DNA from 2 places in the Thomasclavelia ramosa DSM 1402 genome. Region 2 is predicted to be linked to the other one. Evidence: a T-box and tRNA genes for the amino acid it is inferred to sense, from the RefSeq annotation. Region 2 holds a T-box; the other holds one or more tRNA genes.

Region 1 (3,347 bases), 500 kb from region 2:
CAATAATGAACCCTGATATAGTTACCGGGATATCCTTGATGTTGTTGTTTTCGTTTATTAAAGTAGAAAAGGGCTATTTAACTATGTTATTAGCTCATGTAGCTTTTTGTACTCCATTTGTAATTACAAATGTTTTACCAAAGGTACGACAGTTAGATGTTAATTTAGCCGATGCTGCGATGGATTTGGGGGCAACTCCATTTCAGGCTCTTACAAAAGTAATTATCCCTCAGATCAAACCGGGAATAATTTCAGGGGCTTTATTGGCTTTTACTATGTCATTTGATGATTTTATTATTTCTTATTTTGTTAGCGGGAATGGAATTGAAAATATTTCGATCGTTATTTACAATATGTCAAAGCGAACTAATCCTAGTATTTATGCACTTGCGACTATTATATTAGTCGTTGTATTACTTTTTGTGGCAATTGGAACATTAGTGCCGAAATTCTTTCCAAAAGCGACAAATAAACTATTAAGCAGTAAAACTGCTAAGATAGTTATTGCTGTTTGTCTAGTTTTATCTGTAGTGTGGTCAATTTCTACTGGTGTCAGTCGTAAAACGTTACGAGTGTATAATTGGGGAGAGTATATTGATAAAACAGTTATTAGTGATTTTGAAGATAAGTTCGATTGTCGGATTATTTATGAAACGTTTGATTCAAATGAAATTATGTACACTAAATATATGAGTGGAAATAGTTATGATGTACTAGTTCCTTCAGAATATATGATTGAACGAATGATCAAAGAGGATTTATTACAGCCTGTTGATAAATCATTAATTCCTAATTTGGATAATATTAATGAAGGAATTTTAGGACAGTCATTCGATTTGAGTAATAATTATTGGGTACCATATTTTTGTGGTAATGTAGGTATTTTGTATGATAAAACTGTTGTAGATGAAAAAGATTTAGAAGCAGGATGGAGTATCTTACGGAACACAAAATACAAAAATCAAATTTATATGTATGATTCAGAGCGTGATAGTTTTATGGTTGCTCTCAAAGCTTTAGGATATTCAATGAATACTACAAAAGAACGTGAAATAAATGAAGCTTATCAGTGGCTGTTAGAGCAACGTGAAGAAATGAATCCGGTTTATGTAGGTGATGAGTCAATTGATACAATGATCAGTGGTGTTAAGGCGATGGCGATAATGTATTCTGGTGATGCAGCAGCAGTAATGTCGGAAAATCCTAATATGGGTTACTATATGCCGAAAGAAGGGACTAATGTCTGGTTTGATGGATTTGTTATTTCGAAAGAGTGCAAGCAAACAAAACTTGCAAATGAATTTATTAATTATATGATAAGTGATAAAGTATCTTATAAGAATACTGTCGAAGTAGGATATTTAACTGCAAATGTTAATGCAGCGGCTCAGGCTGAAAAAGAGGAGTTTAAAGATATTAGTGCTTATGGACTGCGCACTGGCCCGAATGATGAAGTATTTGCTTATCAGGATAATGCTGTAAAAGAGATGTATAATTCTCGCTGGACGAAAGTGAAAGCAAAATAGTTAAAACTGTTGATTAAAAATCAGCAGTTTTTTTAAAAATATAAATATAAAAATTATTGATAAAATGAATCTTTTTTAGTGTGTTTTTTCTTATATATAAGAAAATGGTAATTTTTTTATAAAAAATACTTGAAATTATTTTCTGTTTAACATATAATAAATGAGCAGTCTGGTGATGACACCGACTGATAAAAACAAGAACAACAAGTTAATGGTTCCATGGCCAAGTTGGTAAGGCAACAGACTGCAACTCTGTTATCATCGGTTCGAGTCCGGTTGGAACCTCCATTAATGTGTTGCCCAGGTGGCGAAACTGGTAGACGCACAGGACTTAAAATCCTGCGGACCTTAAAATCCGTGCCGGTTCGATTCCGGCCCTGGGCACCATTTCTTAAAAGAATAAATCTTGCAAAAGCTAATAAGATGTGTTAATATAGATAGGCGTTGTAAGTGAACGATGCGCTAGTAGCTCAACTGGATAGAGTGCTTGACTACGGATCAAGAGGTTGTGGGTTCGATTCCTGCCTAGCGCGCCATTTGAGTAAAAATAGAACGGGAAGTAGCACAGCTTGGTAGTGCACCTGGTTTGGGACCAGGGGGTCGCAGGTTCAAATCCTGTCTTCCCGACCATTTAAAATAATAATTGGGGCCTTAGCTCAGCTGGGAGAGCACCTGCCTTGCACGCAGGGGGTCAGCGGTTCGATCCCGCTAGGCTCCACCATTAATTATTAAATTATAGCATTGCTGTAGTTGATTACGGCGGGGTAGCTCAGTTGGCTAGAGCAATCGGTTCATACCCGGTGGGTCGGGGGTTCGAATCCCTTCCCCGCTACCAATTTAATAACGGTGCCCGTAAGTCAAGAAACAACAAGGACCCTTAGCTCAGTTGGTTAGAGCTATCGGCTCATAACCGATCGGTCGTTGGTTCGAGTCCAACAGGGTCCACCAATTTAAGAATGCGAGGGATTACCCAAGTCCGGCTGAAGGGATCGGTCTTGAAAACCGACAGGGGATTAACGTCCCGCGGGGGTTCGAATCCCTCATCCCTCGCCATTTAATTTAAAATTCAGCCGAAATAAAATAATGCAAAAAATATCGCGGGATGGAGCAGTCTGGTAGCTCGTCGGGCTCATAACCCGAAGGTCGTTGGTTCAAATCCTTCTCCCGCAACCATTGGTCTGGTAGTTCAGTTGGTTAGAATGCCGCCCTGTCACGGCGGAGGTCGCGGGTTCGAGTCCCGTCCAGACCGCCAATGGTTCCGTAGCTCAGTCGGTAGAGCAGAGGACTGAAAATCCTCGTGTCGCTGGTTCGATTCCGGCCGGAACCACCATTTAAAACATAACGAACAATGGTTCGTTTTTATTTCGGGCATTGATGGCGTGTTGTCTAAAAAAGTATAAATAAATCTTGCAAAAGCTAATAAGATGTGTTAATATAGATAGGCGTTGTAAGTGAACGATGCGCTAGTAGCTCAACTGGATAGAGTGCTTGACTACGGATCAAGAGGTTGTGGGTTCGATTCCTGCCTAGCGCGCCATTTGAGTAAAAATAGAACGGGAAGTAGCACAGCTTGGTAGTGCACCTGGTTTGGGACCAGGGGGTCGCAGGTTCAAATCCTGTCTTCCCGACCATTTAAAATAATAATTGGGGCCTTAGCTCAGCTGGGAGAGCACCTGCCTTGCACGCAGGGGGTCAGCGGTTCGATCCCGCTAGGCTCCACCATTAATTATTAAATTATAGCATTGCTGTAGTTGATTACGGCGGGGTAGCTCAGTTGGCTAGAGCAATCGGTTCATACCCGGTGGGTCGGGGGTTCGAATC
Region 2 (3,347 bases):
ACAAATCAACAGGCAACCACTTTTCTAACAATTTAGGATCACAAATAACTTCACTATTATGTGGATCAATATAGCGAATATAGTACCAGCAAGATCCTGCCCATTGAGGCATTGTATTAGTTTCACGACGACCTTTTTGACCATCAATCTCTACTTCCAACCAATCTTCACAGTTAGCTAATGGTGATTCACCACTATCATGGGGTTGAAAATTCTTAGTAGCTGGCAATTCTAATGGTAATTCTTCAACCGGAACGGTTCTCATTGTTCCATCTTCCATATGTACGATTGGAATTGGCTCACCCCAATAACGTTGACGAGAAAATAACCAGTCTCTTAACTTATAAGAAATTTTCTTTTCTCCACACTTATGCTCTTCTAACCAGGCAATCATCTTATCAATCGCTTCTTGTTTTCCTAGTCCATCTAACCATTGAGAATTAATATGTAATCCATCTTCAGTATAAGCGGCTTCTTCAATATTTCCGCCTTCTAAAACAGGTATGATCTCAATTCCAAACTTTTTAGCAAATTCCCAATCGCGATCATCATGTGCTGGTACTGCCATAATTGCACCAGTTCCATAACTTGCTAGTACATAATCAGAAATCCAGATAGGAATTTTCTTACCATTAACAGGATTAATTGCATACGCTCCTGTAAAAACACCTGTTTTATCTTTGTTTAGTTCAGTTCTTTCTAAATCTGATTTACTTGCACAACTTTCTTTATAAGCTTCAATAGCTTCTTTTTGTTCCAATGTAGTAATTTCAGCTACATATGGATGCTCAGGTGCCATAACACAATAAGTTGCACCAAATAAAGTGTCGCAACGAGTTGTAAAGACTGTAAATATTTTATCTGTTCCATCAATCCTAAAATCAACATTAGCTCCAACTGATTTTCCAATCCAATTTCGCTGCATTTGTTTTGTTGCTTCAGGCCAATCAAGATCATCTAAATCTTCAAGCAATCTTTCAGCATATTCAGTAATTTTTAAAACCCATTGCCGCATCGGCTTACGGATAACCGGATATCCCCCACGTTCACTTTTTCCATCAATAACTTCTTCATTTGCTAAAACAGCTTTAAGTTCTGGACACCAGTTTACAGGAATTTCATCTACATAAGCAAGACCGGCATCATAAAGTTTTGTAAAAATCCATTGTGTCCATTTATAATATTCAGGATCACTAGTTGCGATTTCTCTATCCCAATCATATGAGAAACCTAAAGATTTAATTTGTCCCTTAAATACCTCAATATTCTTTTTAGTAAATTCAGCTGGATGATGTCCTGTTTGAATAGCAAACTGCTCTGCAGGAAGTCCAAATGAATCAAATCCCATTGGATGTAAAACATTGTATCCTTGCATTCTTTTCATTCTTGAAACAATATCTGTTGCAGTATACCCTTCTGGATGCCCTACATGTAAACCATTCCCTGACGGATATGGAAACATATCCACACAATAATATTTTGGTTTACTATCATCGTAGCAGTCTGTTTTAAATGTTTTATGCTCATCCCAATATTTTTGCCATTTCGGCTCGATTTGTTTGTGATCAAACGGCATTTTATAATTCCTCCTTAAAATAAAAAAATCATCCTATCTAAGGACGACTTTTAATCGCGTTACCACCTTAGTTCCAAGTCTAAAAGACCTAGCCCTCAAAACTTTAACGCAGTTAACGACAACGACTACTTAATTCCCCGCTGCATCTCCTAGGTGAGTTCATAACCCGTTTTATCAGTTTCCACCAGCCACTGATTCTCTATAAAAAACGTCAATTACTACTAGTCCTATTCATCGACTTTCAAATACTAGAATATTATAACATAAAAAGGCTGATATGCAACAAATTTTATTACTAATAATTTGGTTGTTTTAATGCTTTAATAGGATCTAACCGGCCTGCCAAAAAGGCGGGAATATAGCTACTGCACAATCCAAAACATAATGCTCCTAAATAGATAGCAATTACTAACTGATAATCAATTTGAATAAACACTCCTGATAAATCAAGCTGCAGCTCATTTTCAACAAGCTGATTAATTAAATTAACTAATTGATAAAAAAATACATAAGAGCAGATAAACGCTCCACTAATTAAAGTAAAACTTTCTAATAAAACTAAATTCATGATCTGTAATTTACTCGCACCCATACATTTAAAAATACCGATATCTTTTGTTTTTTCTATAACAGACAAATATAACACTTCCCCAATTAAGAAACATGCTGCTACTATAGCCAATAAAGAAAATAGTAAAAGAACTCTTTGAATTTGTAACATAAATGTATCTATTCTTTCATTAATATTTTCTCCTGCAACTTTAAATTCAAATTGACTATACTGATCTTCTAAATCCATTAAAAGATCATCAAGATCCGCTTTGCTATTTAAATTGATCATAGCTAATTGAAACAATAATTGTTTCTTATCAATCGCAAAAGCTTGGCTAATATGATCGAGATTAGCTAATTCATTAATATAGATTGTGTCAAAAGTAGTTACATCTTTCCCTATTCCAACAACAGTGAGTGAGACTCCTTTAATTTGATCGTCCTTTAAATAATATCCATATAATTGTTGATTCAATAATTTTTGATAATCAGGATTAAGATGTGTTGCCGTTGTTTTTGATAAAACTATTTCATTACTATTTTTTGTTTCACGTCCTATTTCCAAATTCCTACTTTTTATTGGTTTAGTCATATCACTGATATAAATTGTTTTTTCAACTTCATAATCACTTTGCAGTGATACTCCCATAAATTCATAATCGGCTGGTTCCCCATAGATAAATTCATTCATATCTAAATTTGATAATGAAAGTAACTCATGATAACTAAGTAATTTTTTATGTACATTCTGAATCGAAATTAGTTGATTTGGAAATATAGAATCAAGCTGTCTTTTTATTTGGGTTTGTAATGATCCACTCAGTGTAAAGGTAATCATAATACAAATCAAAGCTACTGTAATACCAGATGATATTTTTAAATTTCTACCCAAATTAGCACGATATTGTAACAATGCCAGTTGATATAATTTTAATGGTGAATGCTGTTTGACTAAACGCGAATAAAAATGATTATTTTTATCCCGGCGATACTTCCCAATCAATTGTCCATTTTGCATAGAAAAGCATTGATCAGCATATTGATAAGCTAATTGCTCATTGTGTGTTATAACAATGACAAGTCGTTCCTTAGCTTCTGCATGTAATAATTCAAAAACCATCTTTGCATTTTTATCATCTAGAGAACCTGTTGGCTCATCACACAATAAAATATCAACATTTTTAATCATCGCCCGAAGTAATGCAACCCGTTGTTTTTG

Evidence for each region. The T-box of region 2 lies ahead of leuS (leucine--tRNA ligase). A T-box ahead of a tRNA ligase gene usually reads a tRNA of that ligase, here a tRNA-Leu.
Region 1: it encodes a tRNA-Leu, which carries the amino acid that the T-box ahead of leuS (leucine--tRNA ligase) is inferred to sense. The anticodon was not compared.

The regions. Positions count from the first base shown of each region.
Region 1 is NZ_CP036346.1:1,893,542-1,896,888, reverse strand. It holds gene EYR00_RS09195 (extracellular solute-binding protein) at 1-1,526, shown strand, start outside; tRNA gene EYR00_RS09190 (tRNA-Cys) at 1,740-1,814, shown strand; tRNA gene EYR00_RS09185 (tRNA-Leu) at 1,825-1,913, shown strand; tRNA gene EYR00_RS09180 (tRNA-Arg) at 1,986-2,062, shown strand; tRNA gene EYR00_RS09175 (tRNA-Pro) at 2,080-2,156, shown strand; tRNA gene EYR00_RS09170 (tRNA-Ala) at 2,172-2,247, shown strand; tRNA gene EYR00_RS09165 (tRNA-Met) at 2,285-2,361, shown strand; tRNA gene EYR00_RS09160 (tRNA-Ile) at 2,398-2,474, shown strand; tRNA gene EYR00_RS09155 (tRNA-Ser) at 2,487-2,579, shown strand; tRNA gene EYR00_RS09150 (tRNA-Met) at 2,623-2,699, shown strand; tRNA gene EYR00_RS09145 (tRNA-Asp) at 2,702-2,778, shown strand; tRNA gene EYR00_RS09140 (tRNA-Phe) at 2,781-2,856, shown strand; tRNA gene EYR00_RS09135 (tRNA-Arg) at 2,987-3,063, shown strand; tRNA gene EYR00_RS09130 (tRNA-Pro) at 3,081-3,157, shown strand; tRNA gene EYR00_RS09125 (tRNA-Ala) at 3,173-3,248, shown strand; tRNA gene EYR00_RS09120 (tRNA-Met) at 3,286-3,347, shown strand, end outside.
Region 2 is NZ_CP036346.1:1,392,824-1,396,170, reverse strand. It holds gene leuS (leucine--tRNA ligase) at 1-1,576, opposite strand, end outside; T-box leader at 1,613-1,820, opposite strand; gene EYR00_RS06600 (ABC transporter ATP-binding protein/permease) at 1,872-3,347, opposite strand, start outside.